DNA from 4 places in the Nocardia sp. NPDC020380 genome. Region 1 is predicted to be linked to each of the others. Evidence: riboswitches for the same ligand, from Rfam matches in the RefSeq annotation. Region 1 holds a riboswitch; each other region holds the start of a gene.
What was found. Region 1 has a riboswitch for cobalamin ahead of ACH438_RS35170 (FecCD family ABC transporter permease). Riboswitches for the same ligand answer to the same signal wherever they lie in the genome.
Positions count from the first base shown of each region.

Region 2: it holds a riboswitch for cobalamin, as region 1 does, so the genes downstream of both, cobN (cobaltochelatase subunit CobN) here and ACH438_RS35170 (FecCD family ABC transporter permease) in region 1, are expected to answer to the same signal.
Region 3: it holds a riboswitch for cobalamin, as region 1 does, so the genes downstream of both, metE (5-methyltetrahydropteroyltriglutamate--homocysteine S-methyltransferase) here and ACH438_RS35170 (FecCD family ABC transporter permease) in region 1, are expected to answer to the same signal.
Region 4: it holds a riboswitch for cobalamin, as region 1 does, so the genes downstream of both, ACH438_RS23000 (CbtB-domain containing protein) here and ACH438_RS35170 (FecCD family ABC transporter permease) in region 1, are expected to answer to the same signal.

Region 1 covers NZ_JBIRVQ010000015.1:30,514-34,865, reverse strand. Annotated here, with positions in the region: gene ACH438_RS35195 (hypothetical protein) at 1-42, opposite strand, end outside; gene ACH438_RS35190 (DUF2567 domain-containing protein) at 103-828, opposite strand; gene ACH438_RS35185 (hypothetical protein) at 828-1,043, opposite strand; gene bioB (biotin synthase BioB) at 1,174-2,211, opposite strand; gene ACH438_RS35175 (TetR/AcrR family transcriptional regulator C-terminal domain-containing protein) at 2,352-2,936, shown strand; cobalamin riboswitch at 2,938-3,073, shown strand; gene ACH438_RS35170 (FecCD family ABC transporter permease) at 3,106-4,137, shown strand; gene ACH438_RS35165 (ABC transporter ATP-binding protein) at 4,134-4,352, shown strand, end outside.
Region 2 covers NZ_JBIRVQ010000030.1:53,632-57,983, forward strand. Annotated here, with positions in the region: gene ACH438_RS45490 (hypothetical protein) at 33-263, opposite strand; gene ACH438_RS45495 (hypothetical protein) at 605-922, opposite strand; cobalamin riboswitch at 1,067-1,286, shown strand; partial or broken gene cobN (cobaltochelatase subunit CobN) at 1,386-4,352, shown strand, end outside.
Region 3 covers NZ_JBIRVQ010000019.1:18,054-22,405, forward strand. Annotated here, with positions in the region: gene ACH438_RS39535 (methylenetetrahydrofolate reductase) at 1-506, opposite strand, end outside; gene metE (5-methyltetrahydropteroyltriglutamate--homocysteine S-methyltransferase) at 662-2,926, opposite strand; cobalamin riboswitch at 3,060-3,294, opposite strand; gene ACH438_RS39545 (LacI family DNA-binding transcriptional regulator) at 3,387-4,352, opposite strand, start outside.
Region 4 covers NZ_JBIRVQ010000008.1:95,605-99,956, forward strand. Annotated here, with positions in the region: gene ACH438_RS22985 (alpha/beta fold hydrolase) at 1-246, shown strand, start outside; gene ACH438_RS22990 (histidine phosphatase family protein) at 248-817, opposite strand; gene ACH438_RS22995 (CbtA family protein) at 814-1,665, opposite strand; gene ACH438_RS23000 (CbtB-domain containing protein) at 1,688-1,837, opposite strand; cobalamin riboswitch at 1,942-2,087, opposite strand; gene ACH438_RS23005 (TetR/AcrR family transcriptional regulator) at 2,114-2,764, opposite strand; gene ACH438_RS23010 (oxygenase MpaB family protein) at 2,898-3,842, shown strand; gene ACH438_RS23015 (molybdopterin-dependent oxidoreductase) at 3,849-4,352, opposite strand, start outside.

The sequences.
Region 1 (4,352 bases):
AACGGTGTCGTCGAACTCGACCCGCAGGGAGGCCGATGCCACGCCAGGGTAGGCGGATACCGTGACAGCATCCACCGAATTTCACGGAGCAGCGCGCTACCGTCAGCGCGTGGGGCCCGGTTCCGGCGCGGAACCCGGCGCCTCGAAGGGCACCATCGGATCGCGCGGCGCGCCCGGCTGCGGCGCACCACCGGCACCGTAGTACGGCCCGTACGTGATGGCGGAGCCGAATTGGTTGGGCGCCAGCACATCCGGCTCGGGCGGGTTGCCGCCGAACGGCAGCAGTTCACCGGTTCCGAGATCGTCGCGAGTACTCAATGCCGCGAGGATCAGAATCACCAGCGCCGCCATCAACGGCTGCACGATGATCACCGCCCAGCTCTCCACGGACGGCGCGAATTCCACGATGGTGTGCAGCGCCGGATTCGCGGGCCGCGTGTGCACCTGCTCGGCCACCGCCTCGCCCACGATCTTCATCAGCACCGCCCCGCCCACCGAGCCGAGCAACATGCCGAGCAGCCCCAGCGGCCCGCGCGCACTGCGCCACCGCCACGCCGCGCTCGCCGTGATCACCGCCGTCACGAACCCGATGAGCACGAAGATCGCCAGCGCATCGAACCGGTGCACGCTTTCCCCGGTGAGCGCCACCCCTTGGTTCTTGTCGACCACCGCAAGCTGTTCGGCCGGTGCGAGATACGCCCAGATCACCCCGCCCAGCGCGCTCACCGCGCCGATGGCCGCGGCCACGATGACCGCGGCGCGGACCTCACGGATCAGCGGGCCGGTGCGTAGCCCGCCCGGTTCGGCGGCGGCGAATGCGGTTGCCACTAGCGGTGTTCCAGGTGCGTGGAGTCGAGGACACCGTGCCGGGAGCATTTCGCCCACCAGCCGTCGGGACTGACCTGCACGATCATCCGGCGTCCGCATTGTTCGCAGTAGCGCGGCGGCTCCAATCCGAGTGCGGCGGCGGCCGGCACCGGATCGTCCAGCCCCGGCACGATCCGCTTACCCGTGAACGGGTTGTAGCGCTCCTCTATCTCCACGATCACCTCGATGGATCCTTCGTGTCTCGATGTGGAACAGCCTGGTCGAGCTGCGCCGAAGCCGGTACCGCTTCACGGTACCGGCTCCGCATGGTCCACCGGCGTCGGAGGGGCCGAGGCCCCGCCGCGGTCAGAGAGTTTCGTTGAGCGCTTTGATCGGCATCTTGAGTTCGCCGAGCAGATCGAGGTCGGCTTCGGCGGGCCGGCCCAGCGTGGTCAGGTAGTTGCCGACGATGACGGCATTGATGCCGCCGAGGATGCCCTGCTTGGCGCCGAGGTCGCCGAGCGTGATCTCACGACCGCCGGCGAAACGCAGGATGGTGCGCGGCAAGGCGAGCCGGAAGGCGGCGACGGCACGCAGCGCGTCGGCGGCGGGCAGCACCTCCAGATCACCGAACGGCGTGCCGGGACGCGGGTTGAGGAAGTTCAGCGGCACCTCGTCGGGCTCCAGCGTGGCCAGGTCCGCGGCGAATTCCGCACGCTGCTCCAGGGTTTCGCCCATGCCGAGGATGCCGCCGCAGCAGACCTCCATACCGGCTTCGCGCACCATGCGCAGGGTTTCCCAGCGCTCGTCGTAGGTGTGGGTGGTGACCACGTTCGGGAAGTGCGAGCGCGCGGTCTCGAGATTGTGGTTGTAGCGGTGCACGCCCATGGCGGCGAGCTGGTCGACCTGCTCCTGGTTGAGCATGCCGAGCGAGCAGGCGACCTGGATGTCGACCTCGTTGCGGATGGCCTCGACGCCCGCGGCGACCTGCGCCATGAGCCGCTCGTCCGGTCCGCGCACGGCGGCCACGATGCAGAATTCGGTGGCGCCGGTCTTGGCGGTCTGCTTGGCGGCCTCGACCAGCGACGGGATATCGAGCCACGCGGCGCGCACCGGGGACTGGAAAAGGCCGGACTGCGAACAGAAGTGGCAGTCCTCGGGGCAGCCGCCGGTCTTGAGCGAGATGATGCCCTCGACCTCGACCTCCGGTCCGCACCATTTCATGCGCACGTCGTGCGCGAGGCTCAGTAGTTCTTCGAGCCGGTCGTCGCCCAGTCGCAGTACCTCGAGGGTCTGGTCCTGGGTGAGTCCGACTCCGCGTTCGAGCACCTGCTCACGGGCGATGGCGAGAATGTCGTCGCCGGCAGTGCTTCCGGCCTCGGTGGTGACGGCTGCCTGGGTCATGCCTACGAGTCCCTTCGTCCGGCCGGTCGGGCCGGGCATCGCAACGTGCCCGGCTCGTGTAGCCGAACAACTTGAACGGTGTTCAGGGTAGGCTAGCAGCCGGGAACGTGAGCCGGAACACGAGAGGGTCGGATTCTGCAGTGCAACTTCATCGCACGGACGTGGTCGACGGGGCCATCGCCATTCTCGACCAGTACGGGCTCGCCGACCTGACCATGCGGCGGCTCGCGAGCTCGCTGCACGTGCAGCCGGGGGCGCTGTACTGGCACTTTCCCAACAAACAGGCCCTGCTCGGCGCGGTCGCGGACCGCGTGCTCGCACCCATGGACGAACCGGTCGGTGCGGGCGAATGGTCCGGGCAAATGACCGAACTCGCGCATCGGCTGCGCTCCTGCCTGCTCGCCTACCGCGACGGCGCCGAATTGGTCTCGGCCACTTACGCTTCCCGGCTCACCACCAGCAAGGGGCGGGAACGACTGGCCAGCGCCGCCATTCGCGCGGGCATGACGCGCGAGGAAGCGGATCTCGCGGCCTACACGCTCCTCTATTACGTGCTCGGCCAGACCGTCGACGAGCAGTCGCGCATCCAGATGGATTCCGCGGGCGCCCTCGCCGAGGAACACTCCCCCCTCTACGACACCACCGGCGCCACCGCCCGCTTCGATTTCGGACTGCAGTTGTTCGTGAGCGGCGTGCGTCACCTGCTGGGCACCCGCATCCGCTGAGCAATACTTCCGGACGGTAGAGTCCGTCCCGTCATCCCCGGTGGGTGCGGGAATCCGGTGCAAACCCGGAACGGTCGCGCCACTGTGAGCAACCTTCGGGCTGCGAGTCAGACCTCCCCCACCGGACCTAACTCGGGAGAGGCCGCGATTTGCCCAGAGAGCTCCGTCGATGAGCCGTGCCCGGGCGGCGATCGCGCTGCCGGTACTGGCGGCGCTGCTGCTAGCCGCCATGATCGTGGCGACCGGATTCGGCGCCGAAACCATTCCCCTGCACGATGTGCTGGACGTACTGCACCGGCGCGCAACCGGACTCGCACCCGCCAATCTGGGCGTCGACACCATCGTGTGGCAGTTGCGGGTGCCGCGCACGCTGCTCGCGGCGATCGTCGGAGCGGGACTGGCGGTCTCGGGCGCGGGCATGCAGACGCTGGTGCGCAATCCGCTGGCGGATCCGTATCTCCTGGGCGTCTCCTCGGGCGCGGGCGTCGGCGCGGCGGCCGTCATCACCACGGGAAGCTTTGCCGCAGCGGGGCTCTGGGCGCTCTCCGCAGGCGCGCTGGCCGGGGCCCTGGCAGCAGCCGCGGCCGTCTTCCTGATCGCGGTAGCCCAGGGTGGCCTCACCCCTTTGCGATTGGTCCTGACCGGCACCGTCCTCGGCTCGGCCTTCAGCGCGCTGAGCAGTTACATCGTCTTCCGCAGCGGTGATCCCGCCGCCGCCAAATCGGTGCTCTTCTGGCTCCTCGGCAGCCTCGCGGGCGCCGACTGGACCCGAATCCTGCTCCCCGCCACCGTGGTAGCCGCTTGTGCCCTCGCGCTGTTTCTCTCCGCCAACTGGCTGGACGTCCTGAACCTCGGCACGGACACCGCCGCCTCGGTCGGAGTCCCGGTGCGGCAGTTGCGGATCGCGTTGTTCATCCTGCTGGCGGTCCTGGTGGGCGTCCTGGTCGCGGTCTCCGGCGGGATCGGCTTCGTCGGCCTGGTAGTGCCGCACGCGGCCCGCCTCATAGTGGGCCCGCGTCACCGCATCCTGCTCCCCGCCTCGGCCCTCTGCGGCGCCCTCTTCCTGGTAGTGGCCGACACCGCCACCAGAGTCCTGGTCCGCCCCACCGAAATCCCGGTAGGCGTCCTCACCGGCCTCATCGGCGCGCCCGCCTTCCTCCTCCTGATGGGACGCCGCACCTACCGATTCGGAACCGCATGAACAACGACAGCACGGGCGGCTCGGTGCAGGTACGGGGGCTGGCTTGCATTGCCGGGCGGCGGACGGTCGTCTCCGGCGTCGATTTCGAGGTGCGGGCCGGTGAAACTATCGGCATCGTAGGGCCGAACGGGGCGGGTAAGACGACGCTGCTGCGCACGGTGGCGGGGTTGGTGCCGCCTGCCGCCGGCAGTGTTCTCATCGATGGGGTTGCCGTG
Region 2 (4,352 bases), on a different contig from region 1:
GGTGCCTGGCGCCGACGCCTGTCCGCGGGAGCTCAGGCGGAGCGGCGGGGTTCGACCGGCCGGGAGGCGCCGCGTACGCGCGCGTACGGCGGGGCGAGTTGCCAGCTGTCCTGCAGCAGATTCGGGGTGCGGTGATGATCGACGTGGTCGCGGTGCACGGTGCTGCCCATCGACGCGAAGCCGAACAGCACGGCGGCCGCGCAGATGATGCCCGCGATGAGGGCGTATCGGGCGTGGCCGCTACCCGCGGCCGTCAAAGTCATTGCCAGCATCGCGAAGGCAACCAGAGCGCAAAAGTACACTGACCAGGCGGCAAATCGGTTCCGCCGGACCCATGAGGGAGTATTCGGCATATTCCGAGCGTACGCCTGCAGTGACCGCCGTCACAGGCTTGTGAACAGGGCTTTGGCGCCGCTGGACTCGGGGCATTGCAGGACGCCCTGGCTCTGGGTGACGGCAGATAGCGGGGTCGGCCCGCGGCAGGATCTCGGCGGTCGGACGAATCCAGCTGCGAGGACGGCGGCAATTGGATGGGTCGCCGGCCGGAATCGAGCAGGGCCCCACGCTGATGCGTGGGGCCCTGCTCGGGTTTTGTGCTGTCCGCTCAGGAGTGGCGGGGTTCGATGTATTTGGGGGCGCCGCGGAGCCGGGCGTAGGGCGGGGTCTTTTCCCAGCAGTCGTTGAGGAGGTTGGGGACCAGGTGGTGCTCCACGTGGTCGCGGCGGACGGTCGTCGTCATGATGGTGAGTCCCAGGAGGACGGTGGCGGCGCAGATGATGCCCGCGATCATGGCCCACTGGGTGTGGCCGCTGCCTGCTGCTGTCAATGTCATTGCCAGCGTCGCGAAGGCAACCAGTATGCAGAAGTACCCTGACCAGGCGGCGAAGCGGTTCCGCCTGACCCATCCCGGAGTGCTAGGCATACGGGCAGCGTACGCCCGGACCGGTCGGTCGGACAGTGACGCGGACGAGCCTTTGCCGCACTGTGATCCGCGCGCCCGCGGGCCCCGCGGACCGAATACGACGGCCGTGCAGGCATTGCGCGCACCGCCTTGCACGACCATCCGTTCGAACGCGATAGAGTCGGCGCGCTCGTCGAACGGAAGAAACCGGTGCAATTCCGGTGCGGTCGCGCCACTGTGACAGTCAGACCTTCCCGTCGAGCGCCGAACCGTGCTGGGCGCGTCACCCGAGGAAGGCCGAGACCCTGTGATCCTGCTGCTGTCCACCTCCGACACCGATCTGCTGAGCGCACGCGCCAGCGGAGCCGACTATCGGCTCGGCAATCCGGCGCGCCTGCTGCCGGACGATCTGCCGGGCCTGCTGGAAGGCGCCGACCTGATCGTCGTGCGCATTCTCGGCGGTAAACGCGCCTGGGAGGAGGGGCTGGAGACGCTGCGCGGCAGCGGGATTCCGGTGGTGGCGCTCGGTGGTGAGATCGCGCCGGACGCCGAGCTGATGGAATGCTCGACCGTGCCCGGCGGCGTGGCCGCCGACGCGCACAACTATCTGGCCGCGGGCGGGCCGGGAAACCTGCTGCAGCTGCACAACTTCCTCTCCGACACGGTGCTGCTCACCGGGCACGGTTTCGAGCCGCCGGTGGAGATGCCGAGCTGGGGTGAGCTGGAGCGGGATTCGCGTCCGGTCCCGGCGGGCGCGCCGACCGTGGCGGTCGTGTACTACCGCGCTCAGCATCTGGCCGGCAACACCGGCTACATCGATGCGCTGTGCGCGGCCATCGAGGACAAGGGCGCGCGGGCGCTGCCGGTGTACTGCGCCTCGCTGCGCACCGCCGAACCCGAACTGCTGAGCCGGCTCCGCGAAGCCGACGCGCTCGTGGTGACCGTGCTGGCCGCGGGCGGCACCAAGCCGGCCACCGCGTCCGCCGGTGGCGATGACGAGGCCTGGGATGTGGGCGCGCTCGCCGACCTGGATGTGCCGATCCTGCAGGGACTCTGCCTGACCAGCGGGCGCGAGCAGTGGGCGGCCAATGACGACGGCCTGTCCCCGCTGGATGTGGCCACGCAGGTGGCGGTGCCGGAGTTCGACGGGCGCATCATCACGGTTCCGTTCTCGTTCAAGGAATTCGACGCCGACGGCCTGTCGACCTATGTGCCCGATCCCGAGCGCGCCGCGCGGGTGGCGGGTATCGCGACCCGGTATGCGCGGCTGCGTCATATTCCGGCCGCGAAGAAGAAGATCGCGATCGTGCTGTCGGCGTATCCGACCAAGCACGCCCGTATCGGTAATGCGGTCGGCCTGGACACCCCGGCCAGTGCGATCAAGCTGCTGAGTGAGATGCGTTCGGCTGGTTACGATCTCGGCGCGGAAGGGGAGATTCCGGGACTGGAGCAGGCCGACGGTGACGCGCTCATCCACGCACTGATCGCGGCGGGCGGGCAGGATCCGGACTGGCTGACCGCCGAACAGCTGGAGGGCAACCCGATCCGCATCGGCGCCGATGCCTACACCGCCTGGTTCGACACGCTGTCCGAGGACCTGCGCGCGGCGGTCATCGAAGCGTGGGGCCCGCCGCCGGGGCAGATGTACGTCGACCGCTCCGCCGACCCCAAGGGCGAGATCGTCATCGCCGCACTGCGTTTCGGCAATGTGGTGCTGATCGTGCAGCCGCCGCGCGGTTTCGGGGAGAACCCGGTCGCCATCTACCACGACCCGGACCTGCCGCCGAGCCACCACTACCTGGCCGCCTACCGCTGGCTGGCCGCCCCGGACGGTTTCGCCGCCGACGCCATGGTGCACCTGGGCAAGCACGGCAACCTGGAATGGCTGCCCGGCAAGACCCTCGGCATGTCCGCCTCCTGCGGCACCGACGCCGCCCTGGGCGACCTGCCGCTCATCTACCCCTTCCTGGTCAACGATCCGGGCGAGGGCACCCAGGCCAAGCGCCGCGCCCACGCCACCCTGGTCGATCACCTCATCCCGCCCATGGCGCGCGCCGAAACCTACGGCGACATCTCGCGTCTCGAGCAGCTGCTCGACGAGCACGCCAACATCTCCGCGCTGGATCCGGCCAAGCTGCCCGCGATCCGCCAGCAGATCTGGACCCTCATGCGCGCGGCCAAGATGGACCACGACCTGGGCCTGGCCGAGCGCCCCGACGAAGAAGTCTTCGACGACATGCTCCTGCACGTCGACGGCTGGCTCTGCGAGATCAAGGACGTCCAGATCCGCGACGGCCTGCACATCCTCGGCCAGGCCCCCGCCGGTGAGGCCGAGGTCGACCTGGTCCTGGCCATGCTGCGCGCCCGCCAGCTCTGGGGCGGCGAGGTCAACGTCCCCGGCCTGCGAGAAGCCTTGGGCCTCACCGAAGACGGCAGCGAGTCCCGCGAGCGCGTCGACACCTTCGAGACCCGCGCCCGCGAACTCGTCGCCGCCATGCAGGAAGTCGACTGGGACGTCGATGCCATCGACGCCCTCACCGAAGAACTCCTCGCCGACTTCGGCGACAGCGAGACTACCGCGGATTCGGCAGTGTCGCAGGCGGATTCGCGGTTGGATGCGGTGCGGCGGGTGCTGGGGTTTGCGGCTACCGAGGTGGTGCCGCGGTTGCGGCAGACCGGGGTGGAGATCTCGCGGATTCTGCATGCGTTGAATGGTGGGTTCATTCCGGCGGGGCCGAGTGGGTCGCCGTTGCGTGGGTTGATCAATGTGTTGCCGACCGGTCGGAACTTCTATTCGGTGGATCCGAAGGCGGTGCCGTCGCGGCTGGCGTGGGAAACCGGTCAGGCCATGGCGGATTCGCTGCTGGAGCGGTATCTGGCCGATCACGGGGAGTACCCGCGGTCGGTGGGGTTGTCGGTGTGGGGGACCTCCGCCATGCGGACCTCCGGTGACGATATCGCCGAAGTGCTTGCGCTGCTGGGTGTGCGGCCGGTGTGGGACGAGGCCAGCCGGCGTGTGACGACCCTCGAACCGATCTCGCTCGAGGAGCTGGGACGCCCGCGTATCGATGTGACCGTGCGCATCAGCGGATTCTTCCGGGATGCGTTCCCGCATGTGCTGGCGCTGCTCGATGATGCCGTGCGGTTGGTCGCCGAGCTCGACGAGCCTGACGAGCAGAACTTCGTGCGCGCGCACAGCCGCGCTGATCTGGCCGAGCATGGTGACGAAAGGCGTGCCACCACACGTATTTTCGGTTCCAAGCCGGGCACCTACGGCGCGGGCCTGCTGCAGTTGATCGATTCCAAGAGCTGGCGCACCGATGACGATCTGGCGCAGGTGTACACCGCCTGGGGTGGTTTCGCCTACGGCCGCGATCTGGACGGCGCGCCCGCCGCGGACGATATGCGGACCGCGTACAAGCGAATTGCGGTGGCGGCCAAGAATACCGAT
Region 3 (4,352 bases), on a different contig from region 1:
TTCGCGGCGAGGAACGCGGTGTCGGTATCCAGGTCCGGGGAGCGGTGATGACCCTGGGGGAAGGACGCCACGCCGACGTGGAAGTCTCCGAGGTCGCGCACGATCCGCACCAGCTCGTCGGCGTACTCCACGCCGCCCGGGTGCTTGCGCCATTCGCCGAGCGGATCACCCGGCGGATCACCGCGCAACACGAGGATATTGCGGATGCCGCAATCGGCGTAAGCGCCTACCAGCGCACGCAATTCGGCCACGCTGTGCCCCACCGCGGTCAGATGCGCGACCGGGAGCAGTGTGGTCTGCTGCGCCAGCTGGCCGGTGATGCGCACGGTCCGGTCCTTGGTGGAACCGCCCGCACCATAGGTCATCGACACGAATGCCGGATGCATGCGCTCGAATTCGCGCACCGTCCGCCACAGCCGGGCCTCCCCGGCGGCATCGCGAGGTGGATTGAACTCCACGGAGAACGGAACCCGCGGCCCCGAATGGGTGCGCAGGCTCTGCACCACCGACGGCACGCCGGAAACGATCGGTGAAAGCCGTTGAGAGCGCCACGGTATCGGACGTCCCTGGCCGGAAATGGGATACATGCTCGCCTCGAAAGTAGAAGAGATCCGAAGGCGGCCGGGGTGTTCCGCACGCGGCGGAACACCCCGGCCGTCGATCAGCGCAGCGACTGCGCGGCCGCCACCAGGTTGCGCAGTGACGCGGTCACCTCATCGGTGCGACGGGTCTTCAGACCGCAGTCCGGATTGACCCAGAGCCGCTCGGCCGGAACGGCTTTCAACGCCAAGGCGAGCGACTGCTCGATCTCCTCGGCGCCCGGCACTCGCGGCGAATGGATGTCGTACACGCCCGGGCCCACGCCCAGGTCGAAACCCGCCGCATTGAGATCGTCGAGCACCTCCATGTGCGAACGCGCCGCCTCGATCGAGGTGACGTCGGCATCCAGGCCCGCGATCGCCCCGATGACCTCACCGAACTCCGAATAGCAGAGGTGGGTGTGGATCTGCGTGGCATCCGCGACGCCGGAAGTCGACAGCCGGAAGGCATCCACCGCCCACTCCAGGTAGGCGGCCTGATCGGCCTTGCGCAGCGGCAAGAGCTCCCGCAGCGCCGGCTCATCGACCTGGATGATGCCGATACCGGCCGCCTCCAGATCGACTGTCTCGTCCCGGATCGCGAGGGCGATCTGCCGCGCGGTATCGGCCAGCGGCTGATCGTCGCGGATGAACGACCACGCCAGGATGGTCACCGGACCGGTCAGCATGCCCTTCACCGGCTTCGCGGTCAGCGACTGCGCGTAGGTGATCCACTCGACGGTCATGACCGCCGGGCGCACCACATCGCCGTACACGATCGGCGGTCGCACGCAACGGGTTCCGTAGGACTGCACCCAGCCGTTGACCGTGGCGGCGAAACCGTCCAGCTGCTCGGCGAAGTATTGCACCATGTCATTGCGCTCGGGCTCGCCGTGCACCAGCACGTCCAGGCCGATCTCCTCCTGCAGCGCAACGACTTCGGCTATCTCGGCGCGCATACGCGCGTCGTACTCGGCCTGATCGATCTCGCCCTTGCGCAATTCCGCACGCGCCACCCGGATCCGGCTGGTCTGCGGGTAGGAGCCGATGGTGGTGGTCGGCAGCAGCGGCAGGTGCAGCCGCTCCTGCTGCAGCACGCGGCGCTCGTCGGCCGGGGCGCGGCGGATCGCGTCGGCGTCCAGCTCCGCCAGGCGATCTCGCACCGCCTGCACGTGCAGTCGCCGGTCGGCCTTGCGGTCCAGCACGGCGGTGCGAGCGATGTCCAGGCCACCGGCCACGGCCTCCTCGCCCCGGTGCAGCGCGGTGGCCAGCAGCACGATCTCGGCGAGCTTCTCGTTGCCGAAGGCCAGCCAGCTGCGCAGGCGCGGCTCCAGATCGGTCTCGGGCTTCAGGCTGTACGGAACGTGCAGCAGCGAGCAGGAACTCGACACCGCGACCGTCACCCCGGCATCCCGCAGATCGGTCAGCCGCGGCAGCGCATGGTCCGGATCGACGCGCCAGATATTGTGGCCGTCCACGACACCGGCCACGATCAGCTTGTCCGTGATCGACCGCGCCGCAACCACATCCGCGTCACCGCCCGCGACCAGATCGACGGCGATGCCCTCGATCCCGGTCTCCGCGAGTACCGGCAGCGCCGCACCCAGCCGCCCGAAGTACGAGGCCACCAAGATGGCCGGCCGCGCCGACAGCTCGGCCAGCCGCCGGTACGCGGTGTGCACCACGGCGAGTTCGGTTTCGGACAGATCGGTGACCAGCGACGGCTCGTCGATCTGCACCCACTTCGCACCGGCATCGGCGAGCAGACCGAGCAGTTGCTCGTAGAGCGGCAGCAGATCGGGCAGGCGGTCCAGCAGATTGCTACCGTCCACCGACTTGGCCAGCTTCAGGAAGGTGATCGGGCCGACGATCACCGGCCGGGCCGGAACACCCAGCGCCAGCGCCTCTTCCAGCTCGGCGAGCGGCTTCTCCGGGTGCAGCGAGAACTCGGTCTCCGCCGCGAGCTCGGGCACCAGGTAGTGGTAGTTGGTGTCGAACCACTTGGTCATCTCCAGCGGCGTGACCTCGGCATTGCCGCGCGCGGCCGCGAAGTAGCGGTCCAGCTCGTCGGAGATACCGAGCACCCGCTCGGGCAGTGCGCCCAGCAGCACGGCGGTATCGAGCACCTGGTCGTAATACGAAAACGTGCCGACCGGAACGGAATCCAGCCCGGCATTCCGGACCTGCGTGAGCTGCGCCGTCCGCAGCTCCCGGGCGACCTCGTGCAGCCCGGCGGCGTCGAGGCGGCCCGCCCAGTACGCTTCGGTGGCGCGCTTGAGTTCGCGATTCGGTCCGATTCGCGGCAGCCCCAGCACAGTGGCGGTGAAAGTGTTGTCAGGGTTCAACATCGATGAACTCCAGAGTCAGCAGTCAGAGGGACGCCACCCATTTCGAACGCACGCTGAACGAGCCCACACGCATGATCCGTGCCCGGTCCACTCGGCGTGACGCCCGATCCACGAGGCGACGACCGCCGGATACGGCGTATCCGGCACAACGGGCAGGTCTTCGGACTCATGGGCGCCGACCCGTACGGGGTCGATCCCGGCGCTCTCGGCCGGGGCTGTCCTACTGACCGTCGCTTCCCAGGCATCACTTCATGCGCCCAGTGCGAATGACGGCTGTCGTTCCCACTCACCGCTGCGGGACAGTCCCGGATTCTCACCGGGTTCCCTCTCACCACGCCGACAACGCGAACGTCATCGCCAGGTTTCGACGCCATCGGGCGGATCAGGGGCTCCTCGACTCCGCCTCCGGCGAACCAGCTGCACCCGCAAATATAGCGAAGTTCTTACGGGTTCCGCACCGCTACCCGTCCACTCGGGGTGGAGGCGCGGTGGAAGCTCGCGCGTGCAATGTCACCGGGAGGACGATGTTCCGGGTGGCGATGGGACGCTCGTGCAACGCGTCGAGCAACAACGACGCCGCGCGATGGCCGATCTCCCGGCGGTCCACCGCGATGGTGGTCAGGGCCGGGTACAGCGAGGCGGAAGTAGGGAGATCGTCGTGACCGACCACCGAGATATCCTGCGGGACACGCAGACCCGCGTCCGCCACCGCGAGATAGGCTATGTGGGCGATGTAATCGCTGTTGGCGATGAACGCGGTCGGCCGCTCCGGTGCGGGCACGGCCAGCGCTTCGGCTATCGCGCTGCGCGCGGCCCGGGCGGACAGTTCGGTGGTCACCGTCAGGGCGGTGAAGCCGAGGTCCACGCTCAGCTGCCGGAAGCGTTCGAGCCGTTCGGGGTCCGGCGACTTGTCCGCCGGCGCGACGATCATGGCGAGCCGCCGGTGCCCCAGCTCCAGCAGGTGGCGGACGGCGAGATCGACCGCGGTCTCCTGATCGGTGCGCACGCTCATGGTCGGGCCGCCGGCGGTATCGAGCAGGACCAGCGGCCGACTGGTGACCGAAGACCATTCCCGCACCTGCGGACTCACCCCGATGGGCGCGATGGCCAGGCCGTCGATGGCGCGGTGCTGGAAGGCGTCCAGCAACTGCCCTTCCCGGTCCGGGTCGTAGCGGGAGGAACCGACCATCACGTCGTAGCCTGCGGCGGCGCAGGTTTCGTCGAAGCCGTCGATCACGTCCAGGAAGTGCGGATTGCGTAGATTCCGGATGAGCAGACCGAGCACCCGGGTTCGGTTGGTGCGCAAGGCGACCGCCGAAGCGTTGGGCCGATAGCCGAGTTCTTCGGCACGTTCGAGGATGCGTTCCCGCAGCTGGTCACTCACACCGGGCCGCCCGGACAAAGCCAGGCTGACGGCGGAGATGGA
Region 4 (4,352 bases), on a different contig from region 1:
CCGTGGGAGAAGCCGCTCACCGACGATCAATTGGCCGCCGTCACCGCGCCCATGCTGGTGCTCTTCGGCGCCGAAACCGTGGCCAATGACCTCACGGTGGTGCCGGACAAGATCCGAAAGCACATCCCGGCCGTGGATATCGAGATCTACCCCGGCATCGGACACGATGTGCTGTGGGCGAATCCGGACCGGGCGATCCCGCGCTTCCTGAACTTCGTCGCCGCCCACGACCAGGTCCGGGCCTGATTCAGTCGGTCAGCGCGTGCGCGGTGGACCGCAGCGTCCAGGCGGGCTGCCGGTGATGCAGCGTGGTGGCGGTCAGTGGCGGAATGTCGATGCGCCAGAAGGATTCCGGGGGAGCCTGCAGGGTGCAGAGAATCGCCGCACGCACGATCGCCGGATGGGTGATCGCGACCACGCGATCACCCAGTCCCGCTACGCCGTTGAGCCACAAGCGAACCCGTTCGACGAGATCGGTGATGGCCTCACCGCCGTGTCCGCGATACGTGGGATCGGTGAGCCAGGCCATCAGCTGATCCGGTGCGATGGCCTCCATCGACTGTCCCGCCCAGCTGCCGCAATCCAAGTCGCGCAAGGCTTCCTCGGTGGTCCCGGAGAGCCCGAGCGCCCCGGCGGTCTGCGCGGTGCGGGCCTCCGGCGCGCAGAACGCGCCGGCGGTCGCGCCGGACAGCCCGCCCGCCTGCTCGGCCGACCGCGACCCGAGCGGGTTCAGCGGTTCATCGGCCGGGAAGCGGGCGGCCTGCACGGCATCGGTGATCGCATGCGTCACCAGGGTGAGGCGGGTGACCGCGCTCATGCCGCCGCGGTCGACGGTTCCGGGGTGCCGGCGGCGCGCTCACCGAGCAATCGCGGTGCGAGCCAGGCGAATCCGACGCCGATCACGACCCAGAGGATCGCCTGCGCGATGAACGAGTACAACCGGAAGTGGAACAGATCGTCCGCCGGGAAGCCCGGGTAGACGATGGTCCCCGCCGCATCCTTCAGCGGCTGCGGCGTTTCCGTGTCGAAGTCGCCGAACGACTTGTTCGCGGACAGATGCCCCAGCGACGGCAGTACCAGCATCACGATGCTCATGACCACCACGAAGGACAGTCCCGCGGCAATGGTCGCGGTCCAATTGCCCAGCCGCGCGGCCAGTCTGCGCCCCAGCCAGAGGGCCGCGAAGAGCGCCACCGTGCTGATCACGATCATGAGCACGTACAGCCCGGTGCGTTCCTTGATGGTGTCCGGATGTCCGATCGACGGCGGGTTGGCCGGGTACTTCAGGAACGGCACCGCGTAGAACGCCAGGAACATGCCGCCCGCCACCAGCAGTGCCAGATTGCGCGGCGTGGTCTTGCCCGAGCGGGTCATGGCCAGGTAGTAGACGACCGCGAACAGCGCGCCCATGGCCATGCCGAACACGATCACGCCGAACCCGAGGCCGATGTTCTGCTGCTGGGTGCGGGTGAAGATGTCGGGTCCCATATCGGGCATGGGCAGCCCGGCCGCCTTGTCCAGCGCCATCTGGGCGTCGTCGCGGCCGGATTCGTAGTCGATGGCCCGATCGATGATGGGCTCGGCCATGATCCGGGCGAAAAGGAACGCGAAGAGTCCGCCGAGCGCGCCCAGCAGGACGCCCCGGCCGATGATCCGTTTTTCCATTGTGGGTACTCGATTCCCGTGACTAGTGGCAGGGGAATCCGAGGAAATGGCGTCCGTCGTGGACGAACTCGTGCACGTGCATGTCACTGCCGAACACCGAGACGGCGCCCTGATCGATGCCGATGAAGTAGATGGCGAGCAATGCCAGCACGGTGGTGCCGATCAGCCACATGGCCGTGGTGGGCAGGGACAGCGCGCCGGTGCCGAGGCTGGAACGTGGTGCATAGGACGTGGCCACGAGAACTCCTTGCTTACAGGGGATTTCGCGTCCCCCAGCCGGTATGAAACACGGCGGCCCGGTGTCTGACTCGCATCTACCGAGATGCTCACAGTGGCGCGACCGTTCCGGATTTGCACCGGATTCCAACGAATCGCCGATCACATGACCATACGAAATGCCTGGCCACAAGGTCAAACGATCACCCATCTGGTGGGAAACGGGAGTGTGCTAGTTCGCCGGCCGGCCGATCAGCAACTGGACGATGGACTGTACGAAACCCTCGATGCGGTCGCGGGGGTAGGTGTCCGGATCGCTGACGGCCAGGCGGCCGAGCATCTCGGCGATGGTGAGCAGGGAGTTGGTGAGGAGGGCGGAATCCATGGCGGACCAGCGCGGGTCGGCGATCAGGCCCATGCGGACCAGGGCCTCGGCCTGGTCGAAGACGCCGGCGCGGGAGCTGCGGATGGCCTCGCGGTATTCGTCGGGTGCGCTGCCGGGGCCGGCGAGGATGAGGCGCCAGCGCGTCGGATCACGTAGTGCCACATCGACGAAGGCCTTCACCGTCGCGGAGGCGGCGACCACGGGGTCGGCGCCGAGGAGATCGGTGGGGAGGGTGTCGGCGACCTGGTCGAGGGCGCGTTCGCGTTCGCGTTCGAGCAGGGCTTCGACCAGTTCGGCCCGGGTCTTGAAGACGGTGTAGAGCACGGGCTTGCCGACGCCGGCCTCGGCGGCGACGGCTTCCATGCTGAGTTCGTGCAGTTCCGCGCGTTCCAGCACGGTGAAGGCGGCGTCGAGCAATTGTGCCCGGCGTTGCTCGGGTGGCAGGCGTGGGGCGTAGCGCCTGCGTGGCCGGTCGGTGCCGGGTTTGCTCACCTTCATCGACCTCATTCTGTCATTCGCGACGGCGCGGCCGGGATCCTGTCCGAACAAATCCTACGGCACCGTTGTATTAGTCCGCAGTAATTGCTACGGTTGCGTTGTATTCGCAGGGCAGCCCGCTGAAGGAGCGCACATGAGCTTCGATCCGACCACGCTTCGACGCACCGATCTGGGCTTCTTCGGCCCGGATTCGCCGAGTTGGAAGGTCTGGACCTCACCCACCGCCGTGATCGGCTTCCAGCGCGCGGTCGCTCTGGAGTTCTTCGACCCGTTCCTGACCGCCGCGGTCGCCGACACCGGCAAGATCCACACCGATCCCCGCGACCGGCTGGACATGACCTTCGCGTACTTCCTGATCGTCGCGATCGGCGACAGCAAGACGGCGATCGAAGCCTCCGAGCACCTGATGTCGATTCATGCCAAGTCCACCGGCATCGAACCCATCAGCGGCCAGCGCTACAGCGCCAACAGCCCGGAGACCCAGCTCTGGATCCACATCACCGGCTGGCAGTCGGTGCTCAAGGCCTACGAGATGTTCGGGCCGGGCCTGACCCCGGAGGAGGAGGCGCGCTACTGGCAGGAGTGCCGCATCGCCGCCGAGCTGCAGACCTGCAAGCCGGAGGAGGTGCCGCTCACCCGCGAGGGCGTGCGCGAGTACTACGCGAATGTCCGTGCGCGCCTGTGCACCTCGGAGCGCGCCGAAGCGGGCATGCGGCAGATGCTGTTCACCTCCCCGAAGCACGGCGCGGGCATCACCTATGCCCTCGGCGCCCGCATCCTCTCCTTCGCTTCCATTGCGACGCTGCCGAAATGGATGCGCAAGCTCGGTCACTTCGACCGCCCGGGCATTGTCGACCTGCTGGTCCGCCCGGCCGGTCGCATCCTGGTCTGGCTGTTCACGCTGTTCAACAAGCGTGGCCTGATCATGGCCGCGCCGATCATCGCCCCGATGGCCGGGAAGATCCTGCAGCAGCACCTGAAGAACGAGCCCCCGGCGCTGCTCGAAACCGTCACTCCCACGCAGGGGCGAGCCCTGTACGGCACCAAGAATCGGCGCTCGGTCCAGGCCGCCAGCTGAGCGGGGTCAGTTGGCGGCCGGTGTCCGGGTGATCCGGACGCGGTTGTCGTGGAAGACGGCGCCGCCGCCGAGGTCCGAATCCCGTTCGGCGATGGTGGCATTCACGGTGGCGCCGCCGGATAGCTTGGCCCAGCGGCCCTTCGGGGTCGCGGCCACACCGGGGCGCACCACATCGGAGATCTCGGCGACGGCGGTGAAGGAGCCGCGCTCGTTCGAGACGGTGATCGGGTCGCCCTCGCCGATGCCGCGCGCCGCCGCGTCGTCCGGGTGCAGGGTGACGCGCGGATCGCCTGCGCGGCGGCGTAGTTCGGGGTTGGAACCGAAGGTCGTGTTCAGGAAGTAGTGCGACGCGGCCGAGATCAGGACCAGGCCGTCGCCCGGATCGGCGGGCGGGTTGTAGCCCGCCAGCGGATCGTGCCCGGCCTGCGCGGCGCGGCGCGAGATGAACTGCAGTTTGCCCACGGGGACCGATTTGACCGGGACCTTCAGGAAGCCGTCGGCCCGCAGGCG